One region of the Kitasatospora sp. MY 5-36 genome, then DNA from elsewhere that is predicted to be linked to it. Evidence: predicted binding sites of a transcription regulator. Region 1 holds the regulator's gene; each other region holds the start of a gene.
What was found. The regulator HrcA, encoded in region 1, represses chaperone genes, less so after heat shock. The targets are predictions, from matches to a motif close to TTNGCACTCNGNNNNNCNGAGTGCNAA.
Positions count from the first base shown of each region.

Region 2: groL (chaperonin GroEL) is a predicted target of HrcA. The motif match lies at 3,916-3,942, and genes of this name have one in related genera.
Region 3: groES (co-chaperone GroES) is a predicted target of HrcA. The motif match lies at 700-726, and genes of this name have one in related genera.

Region 1 covers NZ_LFVW01000206.1:9-7,671, forward strand. The annotation lists partial or broken gene AE652_RS15225 (PD40 domain-containing protein) at 1-848, opposite strand, end outside; gene AE652_RS15230 (16S rRNA (uracil(1498)-N(3))-methyltransferase) at 1,001-1,750, opposite strand; gene dnaJ (molecular chaperone DnaJ) at 1,838-2,974, opposite strand; gene hrcA (heat-inducible transcriptional repressor HrcA) at 3,050-4,084, opposite strand; gene htpX (zinc metalloprotease HtpX) at 4,372-5,292, shown strand; gene AE652_RS15250 (hypothetical protein) at 5,322-5,906, shown strand; gene AE652_RS15255 (DUF3097 domain-containing protein) at 5,938-6,765, shown strand; gene AE652_RS15260 (Uma2 family endonuclease) at 6,693-7,295, opposite strand; gene hemW (radical SAM family heme chaperone HemW) at 7,317-7,663, opposite strand, start outside.
Region 2 covers NZ_LFVW01000235.1:6,757-14,419, reverse strand. The annotation lists gene AE652_RS17250 (trehalose-6-phosphate synthase) at 1-67, opposite strand, end outside; gene AE652_RS17245 (glucosyl-3-phosphoglycerate synthase) at 113-1,150, opposite strand; SAM riboswitch class I at 1,262-1,398, shown strand; gene thrC (threonine synthase) at 1,415-2,695, shown strand; gene AE652_RS17235 (MoaD/ThiS family protein) at 2,731-3,009, shown strand; gene AE652_RS17230 (cold-shock protein) at 3,548-3,751, shown strand; gene groL (chaperonin GroEL) at 4,099-5,721, shown strand; gene AE652_RS17220 (hypothetical protein) at 5,881-6,237, shown strand; gene AE652_RS46425 (hypothetical protein) at 6,301-6,474, shown strand; gene AE652_RS17215 (hypothetical protein) at 6,481-7,191, opposite strand; gene AE652_RS17210 (PadR family transcriptional regulator) at 7,270-7,653, shown strand; gene AE652_RS17205 (hypothetical protein) at 7,650-7,663, shown strand, end outside.
Region 3 covers NZ_LFVW01000362.1:2,244-9,906, reverse strand. The annotation lists gene AE652_RS22585 (hypothetical protein) at 1-285, opposite strand, end outside; gene AE652_RS22580 (hypothetical protein) at 282-617, opposite strand; gene groES (co-chaperone GroES) at 868-1,173, shown strand; gene groL (chaperonin GroEL) at 1,289-2,914, shown strand; gene AE652_RS22565 (LysR family transcriptional regulator) at 3,054-4,052, shown strand; gene AE652_RS22560 (WhiB family transcriptional regulator) at 4,152-4,478, opposite strand; gene AE652_RS22555 (response regulator transcription factor) at 5,042-5,653, shown strand; gene shbA (RNA polymerase sigma factor ShbA) at 5,989-6,705, shown strand; gene guaB (IMP dehydrogenase) at 6,984-7,663, shown strand, end outside.

The DNA of each region.
Region 1 (7,663 bases):
CGCGGGCCGGCCAGCCGGACGTCCAGCCGGCGCGGCTCGGCGCCCGCCAGGTCGTCCAGCAGCCAGAGGTCGCCGGCCCGGTGGAAGACCACCCGGGTGCCGTCGGTGCCGGCGCCCCGGGCGTAGAAGCCGTCCGGGTCGGCGGTGTGGCGGCGCAGGTCGGTGCCGTCCGGGCGGCTGGACCACAGCTCGCCGACACCCTCGTGGTCGGACAGGAAGGCGATCCGGTCCCCGACCCACAGCGGGGAGTCCAACTGCCCGTCCAGCTCCGCGTGGACCCGGGCGAACTCCTCCCGGCCGAGCCACAGCTTTCCGGCCCGCCCGCCCCGGTACCGCTTCCACCAGGCCGGATCGCGGCCGTTGACGCTGCTCAGCAGCACCCGGTCGCCGCCCGGCTCGAAGGCGAGCCCGCCGACCGGCCCGTACGGCAGCCGCTGCGGCTCGCCGCCGTCCAGCGGCACGGCGTGCGCCCAGGTGCGGCGCAAGCTGGCCTCGCCGGCCCCGGTGGCGGCGATCGGACGGCCGTCGGCGGTCCAGCCCAGCACCCGGGTCTGGTGGCTGCCCCAGTGGGTGAGCCGGCGCGAGGGGCCGCCGTCCACCGGCACCACGTGCACCTCGGGGGCGCCGTCCCGGGTGGAGGTGAAGGCGAGGTGCCGCCCGTCCGGGGAGAACCTCGGGTGGTGGACCGGCAGGTGGTCCGCCGTCAGCCGCCAGGCCCGGCCGCCGTCCAGCGGGGCGAGCCAGAGGTCGTCCTCGGCGACGAAGGCGAGCAGGTCGCCGTGCAGGTGGGGATGGCGAAGGTAGGCGCCCGCCGAGGAGTTCGGGGAGGTGCTCTGGGAGTCCGTCACCCGGCCAGCCTAGGCAGGTACACGGACCGTCCGCGCCGTTTTTCCCAGACTCCCGGCGCCGTCCGCGGGCGGCCGTGCCGCGGTCGCCGCCGGGGTGTACGGGGGCGCGCCGAGGGGCGCGCCGACGGCCTGCCGGGGGTGCGCCCGGGGTGCTACGACCAGCGGCCGGTGCGCCCGAGCAGCAGCGCGCCGGCGGCCACCCCGGCGGTGGAGGTGCGCAGCACCGAGGGGCCCAGCCGGTACGGCCCGGCACCCGCCCCGGCGAAGGCCGCCAGCTCCTCCGGGGAGACCCCGCCCTCCGGGCCGACCACCAGGACGATGTCCCCGCCCTCCGGCAGCACGGCGTGCGCCAGCGGTTCGGCGCCCTCCTCGTGCAGCACGGCGGCGAACGCGGCCCCCGCCAGGACGGGCGCCAGCTGCCTGGTGGTCATCGGCTCGCGGACCTCGGGGAAGCGCAGCCGGCGGGACTGCTTGCCCGCCTCCCGGGCGGGGGCCCGCCACTTGGCGAGCGCCTTGGCGCCGCGCTCGCCCTTCCACTGGGTGATGCAGCGCGAGGCGGCCCACGGGATCACCACGTCCACGCCGACCTCGGTCATGGTCTCCACGGCCAGCTCGCCGCGGTCGCCCTTGGGCAGCGCCTGGACGACGACGATCCGCGGCGCGGGCTCCGGCTCGCGGCGCACGGCGGCGACCCGCACGTCGATCGCGTCCTTGCCGAGCACCTCGGCGACCGTGCCGTCCACGCCGAGCCCCAGCCCGTCGGCCAGGGTCACCGCCTCGCCCGGCTCCAGCCGCTTCACCGCGGCCGCGTGCCGCCCCTCCGGGCCGTCCAGGCGCACCACGGCCCCGGGCGCGGCGGCGGCGATCCGCTCGGTCTCGACGACGAAGACGGGCGCGGTCATGACGGGGAACCTCTTTCGTGCGGAAGTGGGACGGACACGCGAAAGGGGTGCCGGGGTCGTTGGCCCCCGGCACCCCTCCGCGGACGGCTACCGGCCGTTGAAGGCGTCCTTCAGCCGGGAGAAGAGGCCCTGCTGGCCCGGCGCGAACTGGCCGGACGGCCGCTCCTCGCCGCGCAGCACCGCGAGGCGGCGCAGCAGCTCCTCCTGCTCGGGGTCGAGCTTGCTGGGCGTCTTCACCTCGACGTGCACTATCAGGTCGCCCCGGCCGCCGCCGCGCAGGTGGGTGATGCCCCGGCCGTGCAGCGGGATCGACTGGCCGGACTGGGTGCCGGGCCGGATGTCGACCTCCTCCAGGCCGTCCAGGGTCTGCAGCGGCACCTGGGTGCCGAGCGCGGCCGCCGTCATCGGGATGGTGACGGTGCAGTGCAGGTCGTCCCCGCGCCGCTGGAAGATCGTGTGGGTGGTCTCGGCGATCTCGACGTACAGGTCGCCGGCCGGGCCGCCGCCGGGGCCGACCTCGCCCTCGCCGGCCAGCTGGATCCGGGTGCCGTTGTCGACACCGGCCGGGATCTTGACGGTCAGCGTGCGGCGGGCGCGCACCCGGCCGTCGCCGGCGCACTCCGGGCACGGGGTCGGCACGACGGTGCCGAAGCCCTGGCACTGCGGGCAGGGGCGGGAGGTCATGACCTGGCCCAGGAAGGACCGGGTGACCTGGGAGACCTCGCCCTTGCCGCGGCACATGTCACAGGTCTGCGCCGAGGTGCCGGGGGCCGCGCCCTCGCCGCTGCACGTGGTGCAGGTGACGGCGGTGTCGACCTGGAGCTCCTTGGTGGTGCCGAAAGCGGCCTCCTCCAGGGTGATCTCCAGCCGGATCATGGCGTCCTGGCCCCGGCGGGTGCGCGAGCGCGGGCCGCGCTGGCCGGCCGCGGCGCCGAAGAAGGCGTCCATGATGTCGGAGAAGCCGAAGCCCGCCGCGCCGGCGCCGAAGCCGCCCGCGCCGCCGCCCGGGGACAGCGGGTCCCCGCCGAGGTCGTAGACCTGGCGCTTCTGCGGATCGGAGAGCACCTCGTAAGCGGCGTTGATCTCCTTGAACCGCTCCTGCGTCTTCGGGTCCGGGTTGACGTCCGGGTGCAGTTCGCGCGCCAGGCGCCGGAACGCCTTCTTGATCTCGTCCTGCCCCGCATCCCGTCGGACGCCGAGTACCGCGTAGTAGTCCGTGGCCACCAAATGCTCCGCTTGTTCCGCCTGTAGTAGTGCTGCGACTGGTCACCGCCGTCGGATTTCCGACGGCGGCCTTTGCTAGGACTCGGCCAGGATCTGGCCCACGTACCGCGCCACCGCTCGCACCGCCCCCATTGTGCCCGGGTAGTCCATCCGGGTCGGACCGATCACACCCAGTTTCGCCACGCTCTCGTCGCCCGAACCGTAGCCGACCGAGACGATGGACGTGGAAGTCAGCCCCTCGTAGGTGTTCTCCCGCCCGATCCGGACCGTCATCGCGGCGTCCGCGGTCTCACCCAGGAGGCGGAGCAGGACGACCTGCTCCTCCAGGGCCTCCAGCACCGGCTGGATGCTGAGCGGGAAGTCGTGCCCGAAGCGGGTCAGGTTGGCCGTGCCGGCCAGCATGATCCGCTCCTCGTTCTGCTCGGCGAGCGTCTCGAACAGGGTCGCCAGGACCGTGCTGACGGTCGGCCGCTCGGCCGGTTCGAACTGCGCCGGCAGCTCCTCCAGCAGCCCCGGGACCTCCGGGAGGCGCCGGCCGGCGGCCCTCGCGTTGATCCGGGCCCGCAGGTCCGCCAGCACCGTCTCGCCGACCGGGCCCGGGCAGTCGACCATCCGCTGCTCGACCCGGCCGGTGTTGGTGATCAGCACCAGCATCACCTTGGCCGGGGCCAGCGCCACCAGCTCGATGTGCCGGACGGTGGAGCGCGTCAGCGAGGGGTACTGCACCACCGCGACCTGCCGGGTCAGCTGGGCGAGCAGCCGCACGGTGCGCGCGACCACGTCGTCCAGGTCGACCGCGCCGTCCAGGAAGTGCCGGATGGCCCGGCGCTCGGGGGCGCTCATCGGCTTGATCTCGGCGAGCTTGTCGACGAAGAGGCGGTACCCCTTGTCGGTCGGGATGCGGCCGGCGCTGGTGTGCGGCTGGTGGATGTAGCCCTCCTCCTCCAGCGCCGCCATGTCGTTGCGGACGGTCGCCGGCGAGACCCCGAGGTTGTGCCGTTCCACCAGGGCCTTGGAGCCGACCGGCTCCTCGGTGCCCACGTAGTCCTGCACGATCGCGCGGAGCACGGCGAGCTTGCGTTCGTCCAGCTGGCGGACCTCACCGGCCATGGGGCACGCACCTCCGTCTTCGCACGTTGTCCGACTGTGTCCCTTGCTGCTGCGGGCCGCTCCGAAGACCCTTGCCCTGGCACTCTGAACACGCGAGTGCCAAAACCGTACCTGCCAGTGTAAGGCCCGGGTCCTACGGCAGGAACGGCCGGACCGGGGTGATCCTCCCCGCAGTTCCGCTCACGGCCCGCGGGGCCCCGGCGGTTCGATCCTCCCGGCGCCGGGGTGGTGCCGGGAGGCCGTCCGGGTGGCAGCATCGAAAGCGACGGCGAATGGAGGAGCAAGCGATGTCGAGCTCGGGCCAGCACACCCGTTTCGCGCCGGACCGCGGCCTGACCGGCCGCATGGTCGCGACGATGTTCGTGATCGGGCTGCTGTACGTCGGTTTCACCGGCCTGCTGATCGCGCTGCTGCGCGGCGCCTGGCCACTGATCGTCCTGATCTCCGGCGGGCTGTTCGTGGCCCAGTTCTGGTTCAGCGACAAGATCACCGAACGGGCGATGGGCGCCCGCCAGGTGTCCCCGGAGCAGTTCCCCCAGCTGCACGGCACCATCGACCGGCTCTGCGCCCTGGCCGACATGCCCAAACCCCGCGTGGCGGTCGCCGACAACGACATGCCGAACGCCTTCGCCACCGGCCGCAACCCGCAGAACGCGGTGGTCTGCGTGACCACCGGGCTGCTGCGCCGGCTGGAGCCCGAGGAACTGGAGGGCGTCCTCGCCCACGAGCTGTCGCACGTCGCCCACCGGGACGTCGCGGTGATGACGATCGCCGGCTTCCTCGGCGTCCTCGCCGGGGCGATGACCCGGATCGCGATGTACGGCGGGTTCATGGGCGGCGGGCGCAACAACAACGACCAGAACGCGGCCGTCCTGGCGCTGATCATCCCGCTGGTGTCGGTCGTCGTCTACGCGATCAGCTTCCTGCTCACCCGGCTGCTGTCCCGCTACCGCGAACTCGCCGCCGACCGGGCCGCCGCCCAGCTCACCGGACACCCCAGCGCCCTCGCCTCGGCGCTCACCAAGGTGACCGGGCAGATCGCGGCCATCCCCAGCAAGGACCTGCGCCAGGCCCAGCCGTACAACGCCTTCTACTTCGCCCCCGCGCTGAGCGCCCGGGAGGCCGCCTCACAGCTGTTCTCCACCCACCCGAGCCTGGAGAAGCGGCTGGAGCAGCTGGCGAAGATCTCCGAGCAGCTCGGCCGCTGAGCCTCAGTTTTCGACCCGAGAGGACCGCCGTGGGAATCCTGGACGCCCTGTTCGGCCGCACCAAGCCCGTCAAGCCCGACCTCGACCAGCTGTTCGGCGTGCCGTCCGCCGCGCTCACCCTGGAGGCCGGGGCCGGCTTCACCCCCACCGGGCTCGGCTCGGTCTGCTTCGCGGCCGTCGAGGGCGCGGCCTTCGTCCAGGTCCAGCAGCAGGTCCGGGCGCTGCTGGACGCCGACACCGAGCGCGGCGGCGTCCCCGTGGAGGCCTCCAAGGACGGCTACGGCTACTCCTGGCTGCTCGCCCGGCACCGCCCCGAGGAACTGCCCGAACTGGTCAACGACCTGCACGCGGTCAACAGCGAACTGGAGGCGAACGGCTTCGGGCCGCAGCTGCTCTGCTCGCTGGTCGGCTTCCGCGACCCGGACGGGCGGTCGCTGGCCCTCGTCTACCTCTACAAGCGGGGGACGTTCTACCCCTTCGCCCCGATGCCCGGCGGCGGGGAGCGGCGCGACAGTCCGCTGGAACTGCAGGTCAACGCGATGCTGGGGAACGACCTGCGGCTGGAGAAGGACCTGAGCCGCTGGTTCCCGGTCTGGGGCGCGCCGGGCCTCTGACGCGCCGTCCGCCCTCCCTATGATCACCCGTATGCGCAGCCGCCAGTACGGACCCGACCTGACCCCGCCGTGGAAGAAGCAGCAGCCCGCCCCGGAGGTGCCCGCCGAGCGGGACCTGGTGGTCGAGGAGGCGGCGACCGGCTACTGCGGGGCCGTGGTGCGCTGCGAGAAGACCGCCGAGGGCTTCACCGTCACCCTGGAGGACCGGTTCGGCAAGCACCGGGTGTTCCCCCTGGTGCCGCGCGGCTTCCTGCTGGAGGGAAGGGTCGTCACCCTGGTCCGCCCGGCCGGCCCGGCCCCCGCCCGCACCCCGGGCCGCACCGCCTCCGGCTCCGTCGCCGTCCCCGGCGCCCGCGCCCGGGTCGCCCGCGAGTCCCGCATCTACGTCGAGGGCCGGCACGACGCGGAGCTGGTCGAACGGGTCTGGGGCGACGACCTGCGGATCGAGGGCGTGGTCGTCGAGTACCTGCGCGGCATCGACGACCTGCCCGCGATCGTCGCCGACTTCGCCCCCGGCCCCGGCCGCCGCCTCGGCGTCCTGGTCGACCACCTGCTCCCGGGCACGAAGGAGCACCGCATCGCCGCCCGGGTCACCGGCGACTCGGTACTGGTCGTCGGCCACCCCTACATCGACATCTGGCAGGCCGTGAAGCCCTCCTCCGTCGGCATCCCCGCCTGGCCCGCCGTCCCTCGGGGCGAGGACTGGAAGGAGGGCACCTGCCGCCGCCTCGGCTGGCCGGTGGACACCCCCGCGGCCTGGAAGCACATCCTCTCGAAGGTCGACTCCTACAAGGACCTGGAGCCCGAACTCCTGGGCCGGGTCGAGGAACTGATCGACTTCACGGCCCTGCCGGAGTGACGGCGGGGAAAGTCGGCAGTCACCAGACTCACACCCATCGGATCCACAGGAACGGCCTCGCCGAAGAGGCTGGTCCGCTCGGAGAGGTAGTCGGGCACTCCGGTGAGGGTCGCCCGACTCGGCTCGGTCATCAGCACGCAGACGGCTCGGACCGGATCGACGACCAGGTAGGCCGGAATCCCAGCGCCGGCGTACAGCCCCCGCTTCGTGTGGTGGTCCCTGAACAAGCTGATCCCTGAGACCACTTCGACCACGATCGTCGGCGAACCGGCTTCGGAGAGCGCCCTCTCGAACACCACGAGGTCCGGCTGGAGCCTGCTGTCGTCTCCCCAGCAGGAGACGTCTCGCCTGGTCCAGCAGTCCCATGCCTCGCGTGGGATCTGGTCGATGAGGGACGCGACGATGAGGTTGGTCGTCAGGTCGGAGCTCAGAGTCAGCACGACCTCCCCGAGGATGATCTCGGCACGCACGCCCTCAGGGAGTTCGAGATCCTCCAGGACCCTCCGCATTCGCGCACTACGCGTAGTCATGCGCACACGGTAAGCCCTCGGTCAGTCCACCAGGTCACGTACGACGGCGTCGGCCAGGAGGCGGCCCTGGAGGGTGAGGGTGGCGCGGCCCCGGGCGTAGGGGCCGGGGGCGAGGAGGCCGTCGGCGAGGTGGCGGTCGGCGGCCTCGCGGCCGGTGTCGGTGAGGAGGTCGAGGGGGATGCCGTCGACCAGGCGGAGCTCCAGCAGGATGCGTTCGACGCGGCGGTCCTCGTCGGCCAGCACCTCGCGGGCCAGGGCCGGGGTGCGGTGCTCGGCGAGGGCTTGGGCGTAGGCGGCGGGGTGCTTGGCGTTCCACCAGCGGACGCCGCCGACGTGGCTGTGGGCGCCGGGGCCGGCGCCCCACCAGT
Region 2 (7,663 bases), on a different contig from region 1:
GGTTGGACGCCACCAGGACGGGGGCGGTGCCGGTCACGCTCGAACGGTTGGTCGTGAGATCGCCCATGGTTGGCATGTTGCCGTGGGGTCGGCGTGGCAAACCCGTGCGGCTCTAATGGCGGGCGGCGTACTCGGGGAGGGTGTGGATCGGGGGGCGTTCGAGGGCGGTCACCGGGTGGGTGTGGGCGGTGAAGGCGCGGGTTTCCGGGTCGCGGGTGAACTGGGTGAGGGGGGGGTGGACGAGGTCGGCGGAGGCCTTGAGGCGGTGGGTGCGGTCGAGGCGTTCCAGGGCGGTCCGGTAGATGGTGGCGGCCATCCGGCCGAGGGCCTGGCCGTCCTGGTGGCGGTGGTGCCGGACGCCGACGTCCACCTGGGCGAGGGCGTCCAGGCCGGCCAGCTCCAGGGCGTCGACCAGCAGGCCGAGTTCGACGCCGTAGCCGGTGGGGAAGGGCAGCCGTTCGAGCAGTGAGCGGCGGGCCGCGTACTCGCCGCCGAGCGGCTGGACGAAACCGGCGAGTTCCGGCCAGTGGAGGTTGAGTAGGGGGCGGGCGACGAGTTCGGTGACCCGGCCGCCGCCGGCTGGCAGGACGGCGCCCTCCGACTCCAGCGGGCGGTCGTACATGGCCTTGACCAGCTGGATGGACTCGTCGGTGAGCAGCGGGCCGACGATGCCGGAGACGAAGGCCGGGTCGAACTCGCGCAGGTCGGCGTCGACGAAGCAGACGACGTCGCCGTGGGTGACCAGCAGTGAGCGCCAGAGCACCTCGCCCTTGCCGGGGACGGCGGGCAGCCGGGGCAGGACGGCGTCGCGGTGCTCGACCCGGGCGCCGGCCTCGGCGGCGACGGCGGCGGTGGCGTCGGTGGAGCCGGAGTCGACGACGACGAGTTCGTCGACGAGCGGGAGGCGTTCCATCAGCTCGCGGCGGATGGTGCGGACGATGTCGCCGACGGTGGCCTCCTCGTCCAGGGCGGGGAGGACCACGCTGACCGTGCGACCGGTGCGCTCCTTGGCGTCGAGCAGGGTACGGACCGGCCGGTCGGCCGCGCTCCAGGAGCGGCGGCGCAGCCAGGACGCCGCCTGCGGGAGGAGCGCGGGAGTCGGTTCGGCGGGCACGGAGATCTCCTCGGCGAGGTCGGTGGGCCGGGTCATCTCGCTTGGCGGACGGTCCCGTTCAGGTTTGACGCCTTCGGATACAGTCTTCGTACAGCGGTCGGACCTTTGCACGCCGGGGTCTCCGTTGAGCACCACCACAATTTCACAAGCTCATCCAGAGGGACTGAGGGAACGGCCCGTTGACGTCCCGGCAACCTTCTCGCGCGGCTGTCTGTCGACAGGCCCCGGCGGGACAGGTGCCAATTCCGTCCCGTGTCGCGACCGCGCCACGGGGAAGATGAGGAGAGAGGCCTCGCCATCATGGCTATCGACACTGCCGCACCCGTTTCCGTCGACCTCGGCCCGGCCGCCGCGCTGTCCTGTCGCGAGTGCGGCACCCGCTTCCCGCTCGGCCCCAGCTTCGCGTGCCTGGAGTGCTTCGGCCCGCTGGAGATCGCCTACGAGTTCGGCAGCGAGGGCGCCGAGGAGCTGCGCAAGCGGATCGAGGCCGGTCCGGCCTCCATCTGGCGGTACGCGCCGCTGCTGCCGGTGCCGGCCGACGTGGCGTCCAAGCCGAACCTGAACCCGGGGTGGACCCCGCTGGTGAAGGCGGACAACCTGGGCCGGGAGCTCGGTTTCACCGCCCAGCTGCACGTCAAGGACGACTCCGGGAACCCGACGCACTCGTTCAAGGACCGGGTGGTCGCGTGCGCGATCGAGGCGGCCCGGGCGTTCGGCTACACCACGCTGTCCTGCTCCTCCACCGGCAACCTGGCCGGCGCGGTGGGTGCGGCGGCGGCCCGGGCCGGGTTCCGGTCCTGCGTGTTCATCCCGCACGACCTGGAGCAGGGCAAGGTCGTCATGGCCGGGGTGTACGGCGGCGAGCTGGTCGGCATCGAGGGCAACTACGACGACGTGAACCGCTTCTGCTCGGAGCTGATCGGCGACCCGGCCGGCGAGGGCTGGGGCTTCGTCAACGTGAACCTGCGGCCGTACTACGGCGAGGGCTCCAAGACGCTGGCGTACGAGATCTGCGAGCAGCTCGGCTGGCGGCTGCCGGAGCAGATCGTGATCCCGATCGCCTCGGGCTCGCAGCTGACGAAGATCGACAAGGGGCTCCAGGAGCTGATCAGGCTCGGCCTGGTCGAGGACCGGCCGTACAAGGTCTTCGGCGCCCAGGCGGAGGGCTGCTCGCCGGTGTCGGCCGCGTTCAAGGCCGGCCGGGACGTGATCAAGCCGGTGAAGCCGGACACCATCGCCAAGTCGCTGGCGATCGGCAACCCGGCCGACGGCCCGTACGTGCTGGACATCGCCCGCCGTACCGGTGGCGCCGTGGAGGACGTCACGGACGCCGAGGTCGTGGCGGCGATCCGGCTGCTGGCGCGGACCGAGGGGATCTTCGCCGAGACCGCGGGCGGGGTGACCGTCGGCGGTCTGGAGAAGCTGGTCGAGACCGGGCAGCTGGACCCGGCCAAGGAGACCGTCGCGATCAACACCGGCGACGGGCTGAAGACCCTGGACGCCGTCTCCGATTCCGGGATGACCGCCGTCATCCGCCCGACGCTGGACTCGTTCCGCGCCGCCGGCCTCGTGTCCGCCTGAACCACCCGATAGGCCCCGCCCCCGCTAGGAGAGTCATGAGCGCCACCGTCCGCATCCCCACCATCCTGCGCACCTACACCGACGGCGCCGCCGAGGTGACCGCCGAGGGTGCCACCCTGGCCGAGGTCGTCGCCGACCTGGAGAAGAACCACGCGGGCATCGCGGCCCGCATCCTGGACGACACGGGCAAGCTGCGCCGCTTCGTGAACGTCTACGTGAACGACGACGACGTGCGCTTCGCCGAGGGTCTGGCGACCGAGATCAAGGACGGCGCCAGCGTCTCGATCATCCCGGCGGTGGCCGGCGGCTGCTGAGCCGACAAAGCAGAACCCGCGGTCGCCCGCGCGTACGGAAATCCGTTCTCCGTATGCGCGGGCGACCGCTCGCATTCCGGCGGGAATATTTCCGGGTCGAGTCGGAGTAGAGTGTGGCTCGGCTGGGAACAGGGTTTCCCTTTCGGCCCCCGCAGTGCTCGGCCCGGGGGCGTCCGGCCGCCGGGGGCGGACCGTGAAACATGTCAGGCAGATGTCAGAATTCGCGCGGGCATTTGAGTAATTCGTCCGCTATGTCCGGCGTGGAATGCCGAGATTATTCCGATTCGATCCGTCCTGTCCCTTGACGCCTTGGCGGAATTACCGGCGGTTGGCCCTGTTGCAGAGGGCGTCGATCCGGATACATTCAGCGGCGGTCGACGCAATCACCCGCTCACCGGAGGCCGCCCGGCGTTCCGCGCGGATGGTTGCGGCGTGCACGGCTGCGCCCAGGGGGGGTTCCCCGGGCCGGCCTTCAACCAACCCGGGCCCGCGACCTGCGGGCACGTGAAGGGCCAGCACAGCACTAGGGGAGTTCGGAATGGCTCAGGGCACCGTCAAGTGGTTCAACGCGGAGAAGGGCTACGGCTTCATCGCGGTCGACGGTGGTGCGGACGTCTTCGTCCACTACAGCGCGATCCAGATGGACGGCTACCGCACCCTCGAGGAGGGCCAGCGGGTCGAGTTCGAGATCTCCCAGGGACAGAAGGGCCCGCAGGCGGACATGGTCCGCGCGGCGGTCTGACCCCTTCCGACTCCAGGAGCTCGGCGCGGCCCTACGGCTGGTGACCACTCGCTTCTCGACGGGCCCGTGCGACGCGTGTCGTACGGGCCCGTCGGCGTTCCCCGACGCGGCTCCGCCGGGGCTCGGGCGGGGCTCCGGCGACGGCTCGCGGATCGTCGATTGGGCTTGCACTCGACCACCCGGAGTGCTAATCATTGGCGTTAGCACTCACAGCGTGAGAGTGACAGCGGACCGGGTCGGTGAGGCCCCCGGGAGCGGTAGGGGAATGGACCCCCGCACACCAGGGCCGTCCGTCGCGGGCACCCCTTGGTCCGAGCAGTCGACCGTGTCCCGGAGGACCACTTCAGATGGCCAAGATCATCGCCTTTGATGAGGAAGCTCGCCGCGGCCTTGAGCGTGGCATGAACCAGCTCGCCGACGCCGTGAAGGTCACGCTCGGCCCCAAGGGCCGCAACGTCGTGCTGGAGAAGAAGTGGGGCGCCCCCACGATCACCAACGACGGTGTCTCCATCGCCAAGGAGATCGAGCTCGAGGACCCGTACGAGAAGATCGGTGCGGAGCTCGTCAAGGAGGTCGCCAAGAAGACGGACGACGTCGCGGGTGACGGCACCACCACCGCCACCGTGCTCGCCCAGGCCCTGGTTCGCGAGGGTCTGCGCAACGTCGCCGCCGGCGCCAACCCGATGGCCCTGAAGCGCGGCATCGAGAAGGCCGTCGCGGCCGTCTCCGACCAGCTGCTGGCCCAGGCCAAGGACGTGGAGACCAAGGAGCAGATCGCCTCCACCGCCTCCATCTCCGCCGCTGACACCCAGATCGGCGAGCTCATCGCCGAGGCCATGGACAAGGTCGGCAAGGAAGGCGTCATCACCGTCGAGGAGAGCAACACCTTCGGTCTGGAGCTCGAGCTCACCGAGGGCATGCGCTTCGACAAGGGCTACATCTCCGCCTACTTCGCCACCGACCTGGAGCGGATGGAGGCGACGTTCGAGGACCCGTACATCCTCATCGCCAACTCCAAGATCGGCTCGGTCAAGGACCTGCTCCCGCTGCTGGAGAAGGTCATGCAGAGCGGCAAGCCGCTGGTCATCATCGCCGAGGACGTCGAGGGCGAGGCGCTGTCGACCCTGGTCGTGAACAAGATCCGTGGCACCTTCAAGTCCGTCGCCGTCAAGGCCCCGGGCTTCGGTGACCGCCGCAAGGCCATGCTCGGCGACATCGCCATCCTCACCGGTGGCACCGTGATCTCCGAGGAGGTCGGCCTCAAGCTGGAGAACGCCGGCATCGACCTGCTGGGCACCGCCCGCAAGGTGGTCATCACCAAGGACGAGACCACCATCGTCGACGGTGGCGGCGACAGCGAGCAGGTCGCGGGCCGCGTGAACCAGATCCGTGCCGAGATCGAGAACAGCGACTCGGACTACGACCGCGAGAAGCTCCAGGAGCGCCTCGCCAAGCTGGCCGGCGGCGTGGCCGTCATCAAGGCCGGCGCGGCCACCGAGGTGGAGCTCAAGGAGCGCAAGCACCGCATCGAGGACGCCGTCCGCAACGCCAAGGCCGCCGTCGAGGAGGGCATCGTCGCCGGTGGTGGCGTCGCCCTGCTGCAGGCCGGTGTCGCCTTCGACAAGCTGGAGCTGGAGGGCGACGAGGCCACCGGTGCCAACATCGTCAAGGTCGCGCTGGAGGCCCCGATCAAGCAGATCGCGACCAACGCCGGCCTGGAGGGTGGCGTCGTGGTGGAGAAGGTGCGCAACCTCCCCGCCGGTCACGGCCTGAACGCGGCCACCAACACCTACGTCGACCTGATCGCCGAGGGCATCATCGACCCGGCCAAGGTGACCCGCTCCGCGCTGCAGAACGCCGCCTCCATCGCGGCGCTGTTCCTGACCACCGAGGCCGTCATCGCCGACAAGCCGGAGAAGGCCGCCGCGGCCGCCGGCGGCGGCATGCCGGGCGGTGACATGGACTTCTGATCCTGATCGCTTCGATCGGATCGGCTGGTTCCTCGTCCGTGTGGGCGGCTCCCTTCGGGGGGCCGCCCACACGGCGTTTCGGCGTCCGGAAGCTCCGGGGCCCGGGCGTTCGGACGTCCGGCGTTTCGGCGTTCGGGCCGGTGGACGGAGAATGGACGGATGGCTTCCGACGACATCGAGACCGCCCTGCACAACGCGCGGGCACTGATCCTGGCCGACCTCACCGCGCGGGACGTGGCGGACGCCGCCGTCGTCTCGCTGGTGGAGCAGGCCGTGACGCACCGCCGCTGGTGGCTGGAGCAGTGGCCGGACGGCACCGAGTACGTGCTCGGGCTGGTCGCCCAGGACGTCCAGGACGCGCTGCTGGAGGCGTACGGGCGCTGGCCGCTGTGCACCGGGTGCGCGGCCGACGGGGACCCGCACGCGCTGAGCGTGGAGCCCGAGCTGGGGCCGGAGCCGCACTGGGTGTGCGGCAAGCAGGGCGCGGTGGTGGCGCCGGTGGGGAAGCTCGCCTAGCCCGGCCGGCTCGGGGCCGGGGGTGCCTTCCGGGGGTGGTGCGCGGGTGGGTACGGTGCGCGCATGGGGCGCTGGGTGTGGGGTGTGGCGGGCGGGTGCTGCGGGCTCGGGCTGTGGTGGGCCGTGCTGGAGGCGGCGGGGGCCGGCCACGACGCGTGGTGGGCCGTGGCCGGGCGGGTCCTGGCCGTGACGGGGGGAGTGGCCGCCGCGGACCGGGTGCGCGGGCGGTGGGGCTGACGGGCCTCAGAGGGTGCCGAGCTCCGCGGTCAGGTTGGCGCGGGCGGCCGCGGTGAAGCGCTCGCGGGCGGCCGGGGTGCGGTAGAGGTCCGGCAGGGCGAGCAGGTGGCGCAGGACGGCGGCCCGGCCGGCCGCGAAGTCCGGCGCGGGGACGAAGCCGTACTCCTCGCGGACCGCGGCCGCGTACGCCGCGTACGCCGCGGGGGAGCCGCCGAGGACGGCGAGGTCCGCGTCGCAGAGCACCTCGCCGTCGCGGTCGCCGGGGGCGGGGTCGTGGCCGACGGTGAGCAGCACGAGGCGCTCGACCTCGGCGACCCGCTCGGCGGGCAGCCCGGCGGCGGTCAGCGCGCGGACGGCCAGGGCGGCGCTGCGCTCCTCGTTCTCGGTGCGGTCGGGGCGGTAGACGGCGTCGTGGAACCAGGCCGCGAGGCGGACGGCCTCCGGGTCGGCGGCGTGCCCGGCCAGCTCGTCGACCAGGCCCAGCACCGCGCGCAGGTGCGCGGCGGTGTGGTAGCGGCGCTGCGGTTCCGACCAGCGGCGCAGCAGCTCCCGGCCGTACGGCTCGGGGTCGACGGCGGCCCCGCAGCGGTGCAGCAGGGCGGTCCAGGCGGTGAGCAGGTCGTCGGTGGGCGGGTCGGCGAGCGGGCCCTCGGCGGGCGCGTCGGCGAGCGGTTCCCCGGCGGGCGGGGCGTCCTCGGTGGTCGGCATGGCGACCATTGTGGCGGCCCGGCCGGGTGCCGGACCCGGGGGAGTGGGCGCTGGACCTATAGGTAGGTTGACGATATATGTAGTCGTATGACAGAACGCTCCATGCAGGAGCCCACGCTGCTGCTGCTCACCGCGCTGGCCGACGCCCCGCGGCACGGCTACGCGCTCATCCAGGAGATCGCCGCGATCTCCGACGGCCGGGTCAAGATGCGCACCGGCACGCTCTACGGGGCGCTCGACCGGCTGCTGGGCCAGGGCCTGATCGAGGTCGCCGCCGAGGAGGTGGTGGACGGCCGCGCCCGGCGCAGCTACGCGCTGACCGCCGCCGGCCGCGAGGCGCTGGCCGCCGAGGCGGAGCGGCTGCGGGCGGTCGCCACCGAGGCCGAGCGCCGGCTGACCAGGATCCGGTCGATGCTGCCGGGCAAGACCGGGTCGCAGGGGCGGCCCGCGACGGGGGGAGGCCTCTCATGACCACACCGGT
Region 3 (7,663 bases), on a different contig from region 1:
CAGGGCGGGGCTGACCGCGGCGGCGACCGGGGTGATCCGGTAGCCCCGCCGGTGGGTGTACCGGGCCACCGCCACGACCGGGACGAGCAGCAGCGCGGTCGCGGCGCCCCGGGCCGCCCAGCCGCCGATCGCGGGGTGGGCCTCCAGCGCGAGCGCGGCCAGGAAGGCCGCGATCCAGCCGAACGCCAGCAGCGAGGCGGCCCCCAGGACCGTCAGCAGCGCGAGCAGCAGGTCCGTCGGACGGCCGACCGGGCGCAGCGGGTCGGCGAGCGGCAGCCGGTTCACCGCCACAGCACGCCCGAGGAGAGGACCGCCGGCAGCGCGAACGGGGCGAGCCCGGCGGCGACCGGGAGGAGCCGGTAGCCGGACCGCCGGCTGCGGAAGGCCACCACGAGGCCCGCCGCCAGGGCGACCACCGGGGCGGCCAGCATCCCGATGCCCAGGAAGGCCCACCCGCGCCCGTCCCCGTCGTCCCCGTAGCCGGGGATGGTGCCGAGGCAGGCGACGAGGAGGAAGGCGACGAACGGCAGCACGCCCCCCAGCAGGGGCAGCGACAGCAGGGCGAGGGCGGCGTCCTTGGGCCGGGACGGGCCGATGCGCACCGGGATCGAGGTCATGGCAGGAGTCTGGCGGGGCCGGGCCCGGTCGTACATGAGTACGGCTACTCATTCGCGAACCGGGGACTTCCGGGACTCGCCGTTGGCACTCTGGTTGACTGAGTGCTAACACGGCCCTATGGTCATCCTTGGCACTCACCACTAGGGGAGTGCTAACGCGACGACGTGTGTCTGACCCCCGCGACGGCAGGCCCGCAGGATCGCCCCTACCCGTTAGAAAACCCCGTAATCTCCGAAGGGGAGCTCGGACGTGACCACCAGCAGCAAGGTTGCCATCAAGCCGCTCGAGGACCGCATCGTGGTCCAGCCGCTCGACGCCGAGACCACCACGGCCTCCGGCCTGGTTATCCCGGACACCGCCAAGGAGAAGCCCCAGGAGGGCGTCGTCCTGGCCGTCGGCCCGGGCCGCTTCGAGGACGGTCAGCGTCTGCCGCTCGACCTCGCCGTCGGCGACATCGTCCTGTACTCGAAGTACGGCGGCACCGAGGTGAAGTACAAGGGCGAGGAGTACCTCGTCCTCTCGGCCCGCGACGTTCTCGCGGTCATCGAGAAGTAAGACGTACCGACCCGCCCCGGATCCGTGTCCCAGTGACAGGGGCCCGGGGCGTGGTTGTTGGTTCACGTAGTTCGGCGGCCGGTGGGCCGGCCGCAGCCCCGAGGGAATAGGGAACATGGCGAAGATCCTGCAGTTCGACGAGGACGCCCGCCGCTCGCTGGAGCGCGGTGTCAACAAGCTGGCCGACACCGTCAAGGTGACCATCGGCCCCAAGGGCCGCAACGTCGTCATCGACAAGAAGTTCGGCGCCCCGACCATCACCAACGACGGTGTCACCATCGCCCGCGAGGTCGAGCTGGACGACCCGTACGAGAACCTTGGCGCGCAGCTCGTCAAGGAGGTCGCCACCAAGACCAACGACGTCGCGGGTGACGGCACCACGACCGCCACCGTGCTGGCCCAGGCCCTGGTCAACGAGGGTCTGCGCAACGTCGCCGCCGGTGCCGGCCCGGCCGCCCTGAAGAAGGGCATCGACAAGGCCGTCGCCGCGGTCTCCGAGCACCTGCTGTCCGTCGCCCGCGAGATCGAGGGCAAGGACGACGTCGCCGCCGTCGCCTCCCTCTCCGCGCAGGACACCCAGGTCGGCGAGCTGATCGCCGAGGCGATCGACAAGGTCGGCAAGGACGGTGTCATCACCGTCGAGGAGTCGAACACCTTCGGCGTGGAGCTGGACTTCACCGAGGGCATGCAGTTCGACAAGGGCTACCTGTCGCCGTACTTCGTCACCGACGCCGAGCGCCAGGAAGCGGTCCTCGAGGACCCGTACATCCTGATCAACCAGGGCAAGATCTCCTCCATCCAGGAGCTGCTGCCGCTGCTGGAGAAGATCCTCCAGGGCGGTGCCTCCAAGCCGCTGCTGATCATCGCCGAGGACGTCGACGGCGAGGCGCTGTCGACCCTGGTCGTGAACAAGATCCGTGGCACCTTCAACGCCGTCGCCGTCAAGGCCCCGGGCTTCGGCGACCGCCGCAAGGCGATCCTCGGCGACCTGGCCGTCCTGACCGGTGGCCAGGTCATCTCCGAGGAGGTCGGCCTCAAGCTCGACCAGGTCGGCCTGGACGTGCTGGGCACCGCCCGCCGCGTGACCATCACCAAGGACGAGACCACGGTCGTCGACGGTGCCGGTGACTCCGAGGCCGTCGCCGGCCGCGTCGCCCAGATCAAGGGCGAGATCGCCGCGACCGACTCCGACTGGGACCGCGAGAAGCTGCAGGAGCGCCTGGCCAAGCTGGCCGGCGGCGTCTGCGTCATCAAGGTCGGCGCCGCCACCGAGGTGGAGCTGAAGGAGCGCAAGCACCGCCTGGAGGACGCCATCTCGGCGACCCGCGCCGCGGTCGAGGAGGGCATCGTCGCCGGCGGTGGCGCCTCCCTGGTCCACGCCGCCAAGGTGCTGGACGAGGGCCTGGGCCTGTCGGGTGACGAGGCCACCGGTGTCGCCGTGGTCCGCAAGGCGCTGCACGAGCCGCTGCGCTGGATCGCCCAGAACGCCGGCCTGGAGGGCTACGTCATCACCTCCAAGGTCGCCGAGCTGGAGATCGGCCAGGGCTACAACGCCGCCACCGGCGAGTACGGTGACCTGGTGAAGGCCGGCGTCATCGACCCGGTCAAGGTCACCCGCTCCGCCCTGGAGAACGCCGCCTCGATCGCCTCCCTGCTTCTCACCACCGAGACCCTCGTGGTGGAGAAGAAGGAGGAGGAGGCCGACAACGGTCACGGCCACGGCCACGGCCACTCGCACTGAGGCTCCGACGCCTGACCGGAGGCCCGGTCCGCTCCCCCCGGGGGCGGGCCGGGCCTCCGGCGTTCCGTCCGGGCCTCGCTTGAGGCTTCAACTATCAGCAGAATTTTGCAGAATGCAAAGATTGCCTTATAACTAAGGCATGATCGAGGCCCGCCATCTGCGCGTTCTGCGTGCCGTCGCCCGCACCGGCTCCTTCTCCGCCGCCGCCCGCGAGCTGGGGTGTACGCAGCCCGCCATCAGTCAGCAGATGAAGGCCCTGGAGAAGTCGGTGGACACCCCGCTGGTGGTCCGCTCGGGCCGCGGGATGCAGCTCAGCGAGGCCGGCCGGGTCCTGCTCAAGCATGCCACCGGAATCCTGGCCGGGCTCTCCGCCGCCGAGGAGGAGGTGGCCGCGATCGCCGGGCTGCGGGCCGGACGGGTGCGGCTGGTCTCCTTCCCGACCGCGAGCTCCACCCTGGTGCCGCCCGCGGTCGCCCGCCTGCGGGACAGCCATCCGGGGGTGCGCGTGTCGCTGGTCGAGGCCGAGCCGCCGGAGTCGCTGGCGATGCTGCGCGGCGGCGAGTGCGAGATCGCGCTGGCCTTCCGCTACCCGCAGTCCGACGGCGCCGTCGCGCTTCCGGCGCCCGCCCACGGCACGCCGCGCGAGGCCCGGGCCGAGGCCAACCTGGAGGCGCAGCAGCTGACCGCCGGGACCGACTGGTCCGACCTGGTGGTCGCCCCGCTGCTGGACGACCCGCTGGTGGGCGTGCTGCCGGCCGGCCATCCGCTGGCGGGGCGGGGCGGGGCGGTGGGGCTGGCCGAGCTGGCGGAGGAGCAGTGGATCGCCGGCTGCCCGCAGTGCCGGGGGCACCTGGTGGAGCTGTGCACCGGGGCGGGCTTCGAGCCGCGGATCGACTTCGCGACGGACGACTACCCGGCGGTGGTGGGCCTGGTGGCGGCCGGTCTCGGGGTGGCGGTGCTGCCCCGGCTGGCGCTGCGGTCGGTGCGTCCTGACGGCGTGTCGACGGTGCCGGTGCGGACGGCCTCCGGGGCGCCCGCGGTGCGCCAGGTGGTCGCGCTGACCCTCCCGGACCTGGCCGAGGTGCCGGCCGTGGCGCTGATGCTGGAGCGGCTGGCGGGGGCGGCCGCCGACCGCTGACGGTGGGTGACGGGGCTGCCGGGGTCCGGTACGTACGGTGAGCCAGAAGACTGAAGCGCCGCGAAGAAACGTTTCTTCACGGCGCTCAAGGAGACGGGTCTACCGCTGGGCGACCGCCGGCGGGGCCAGCGGAACCTCGACCAGTCGGTGCCGCGAGCGCCCCAGCATCTCCTCGCGTTCGTCCTCGGTCATCCCGCCCCACACGCCGTACGGCTCGCGGACCGCCAGCGCGTGCGCCGCGCACTCGGCGATCACCGGGCAGCGCATGCAGACCTCCTTGGCGCTGGCCTCGCGCGAACTGCGCGCCGCCCCGCGCTCGCCCTCGGGGTGGAAGAAGAGCGAGCTGTCCACGCCACGGCAGGCTGCGGAGAGCTGCCAGTCCCAGAGGTCCGCGTTGGGACCGGGGAGGCGGGAGAAATCTGCCATGGCTCATTCCCTTCAGAGGCTGTCGGCCGTCGGCCGGGCGTTCGGCGGGGCTGCTGCCGAGCGGTGCGGCGGGGCTTCGATGCACTGGTGTGGACACCTGGAAATATGACTTAAGGCAACTCCATGGACAAGTCACCCACACACTGGCACAACAGTCAATGACCATACGAAAGCTATAAAAACGGGCATAGTGGGCAAGGGGCTCCAGCGGGCGCGGACGTGGCAATCGGGTGGTCGACGGGCGCGCGGGGTGCCGAATCGATGTGCGGGTCGTACGCCGACCGCGCGCGAGCTGCGCAAAAGAGCGGCGTGTGCACCGCGATGCGGCTGATCGGTAATGGGTTGGCCACGTACAGTGGTGGAGATGGCCCCGAAGGCCGTAACTCATTCGAGTGACGGTCGTTGGAAGTGCGGAGGCGGTTAGCGGGCGCCGGACGTCGGGAACGATCGCGGGCAGGTTGGGGCGATCACCGCGGAGTCCGTCGCCGATCGGCCGTGTCGTAGAGGTTCGTACCAGCCAGGAGGCTCAACGTGACGCGGATCAGCTGCGGAGGACGACGGTCATGACTTCCGTTCTCGTTTGCGACGATTCCCCGCTCGCCCGCGAGGCGCTTCGCCGCGCGGTCGCGACCGTACCCGGTGTGGACCGGGTCACCACCGCGACGAACGGGGAGGAGGTCCTCCGCCGCTGGGTGGCCGACCGCTCCGATCTCGTTCTGATGGACGTCCGGATGCCCGGCCTCGGCGGGGTCGAGACGGTCCGGCGGCTGCTGTCCGCCGACCCGGGCGCGCGGATCATCATGCTCACCGTCGCCGAGGACCTCGACGGGGTCGCGCTCGCGGTGGCCGCGGGCGCCCGCGGGTACCTGCACAAGGACGCCTCGCGCGCCGAGCTGCGGGCCACCGTCACCCAGGCCCTCGCCGACCCGACCTGGCGGCTCGCCCCCCGCCGGCTGCGCAGCCCCGACATGGGCGCGGCGCCCACCCTGACGGCGCGTGAGATCCAGGTGCTGGAGGGCATGAGCCACGGCCGCAGCAACGCCGAGATCGGCCGCGAGCTGTTCCTCTCCGAGGACACCGTGAAGACCCACGCCCGACGGCTGTTCAAGAAGCTCGGGGCCTCCGACCGGGCGCACGCGGTGGCGCTGGGCTTCCGCTGGGGCCTGGTCCGCTGACCACCGGCGGCGCCGCCGGTTGCGGCGTGCCGCCGGAGGTTCCCGGAGCGGGCGCCGCACGGGCGTGTGACGTTACGGTCCCGAGGTTGCACCATGGAGGAGTGGAGCACCTCGGGGACCAGCGGACAGGCACTGCGGCGAACCACGCAGCCGCAGGACACTCGGCGGACGGCGCGACGGACGGGACCGCCGACGGCGGCGGGGCGGGAGGCGGCACGGTGCAGGAGGGGCCGGTGGTGCGCGGGACGCCGGACGGTGCCGCAGCGCATAACGTTCCGGTGCACAACTCCGGACGCGGTGCCGCGTTTTCCCGCTCGACCAGGCACCATGGACCGATGCGCGACGACGTCGCCGGTGCGACCGGCCAGGCGGACCCGGTGGAGGCCGAGCCCTCCGGTCCGGGCCACGGTCCGTCGTACGCCGAACCCGGCGGTTCCGCCGGTGGGACCGGGCCGGGCCGCCGGCCGGTGCTCGGCACGGGCGGCTCGCCGCTGGTGGGCGAACTGGTCGCGGCCGCGGTGCGCGGCGAGAACCCGGCGATCGACGCGCTGCTCGCCTACGTCCACCCGCTGGCGCTGCGGTACTGCCGCGCCAAGCTGGTCCGGCTGCCCGGCGGGGCCCGCCACCACGTGGACGACGTCGCGCAGGAGGTCTGCGTGGCGGTGCTCTGCGCACTGCCCCGGTACAAGGACCAGGGGCGCCCGTTCGAGGCCTTCGTGTACGGGATCGCCGCGCACAAGATCGCCGATCTCCAGCGGGCCGCGATGCGCGGGCCCGGCTCGACCGTCGTGCCGCAGGACGACCTGCCGGAGGTGCCGGACGAGGCGCTCGGCCCGGAGGAGCAGGCGCTGCTGAGCAGCGACGCGGCCTGGGCGAAGGAGCTGCTCTCCAACCTGCCGGCCCGTCAGCGCGAGCTGGTGCTGCTGCGGGTGGCCGCCGGGCTGTCGGCGGAGGAGACCGGCGAGGTGCTCGGGATGTCACCGGGTGCCGTCCGGGTGGCCCAGCACCGGGCGCTCAGCCGGCTGCGGGCGCTCGCGGAGGAGTCCTCCTGACCACTCCTCCCGTTGCGTGCCGTTTCCGCCGGTTGCGGGCGGAATGATCCACGGGGCGGGGTTGTTGTCAAGGGCACACGAGGACACATTCGCGGTGCCAGTACCATGGGGTATCGGCGCCTGGGCGGGTTGCCAAAGTTTGACGGGTGCGCGCGGGGTCCCCTTGGAGGATCCTCCTATTCGTACCCGGCTTCGGCGGTCTGCGCGAGTGAGCGATGAATGCGCCCCCACCCTCAGGGCGTGAGCGGATTAGGCCGGCCACGGAAGGTACCCCCCAAATGTCTTACAACGCCGCAGGCGTACCCGAGAAGTTCGCCATGCTCGGGCTCACGTACGACGACGTCCTGCTGCTGCCCGGGGCCTCCGAGGTGCTGCCGAACCAGGTGGACACCTCCTCCCGGGTCTCCCGGAACGTGCGCGTCAACATCCCGCTGCTGTCCGCGGCGATGGACAAGGTCACCGAGTCGCGCATGGCCATCGCGATGGCCCGCCAGGGCGGCGTCGGCGTGCTGCACCGCAACCTCTCGGTCGAGGACCAGGCCAACCAGGTCGACCTGGTGAAGCGGTCCGAGTCCGGCATGGTCACCGACCCGATCACGGTCGGCCCGGAGACCACCCTGGGCGAGGCCGACGCGCTGTGCGCCAAGTTCCGCATCTCCGGCGTGCCGATCGCCGACGAGGCGGGCAAGCTGCTCGGCATCGTCACCAACCGCGACATGGCCTTCGAGTCGGACCGCACCCGCCAGGTCCGCGAGATCATGACCCCGATGCCGCTGATCACCGGCAAGGTCGGCATCTCCGGCGTGGACGCGATGGCCCTGCTGCGCCGCCACAAGATCGAGAAGCTGCCGCTGGTCGACGACGAGGGCCGGATCAAGGGCCTGATCACCGTCAAGGACTTCGTCAAGGCCGAGCAGTACCCGAACGCCGCCAAGGACGCCGAGGGCCGGCTGCTGGT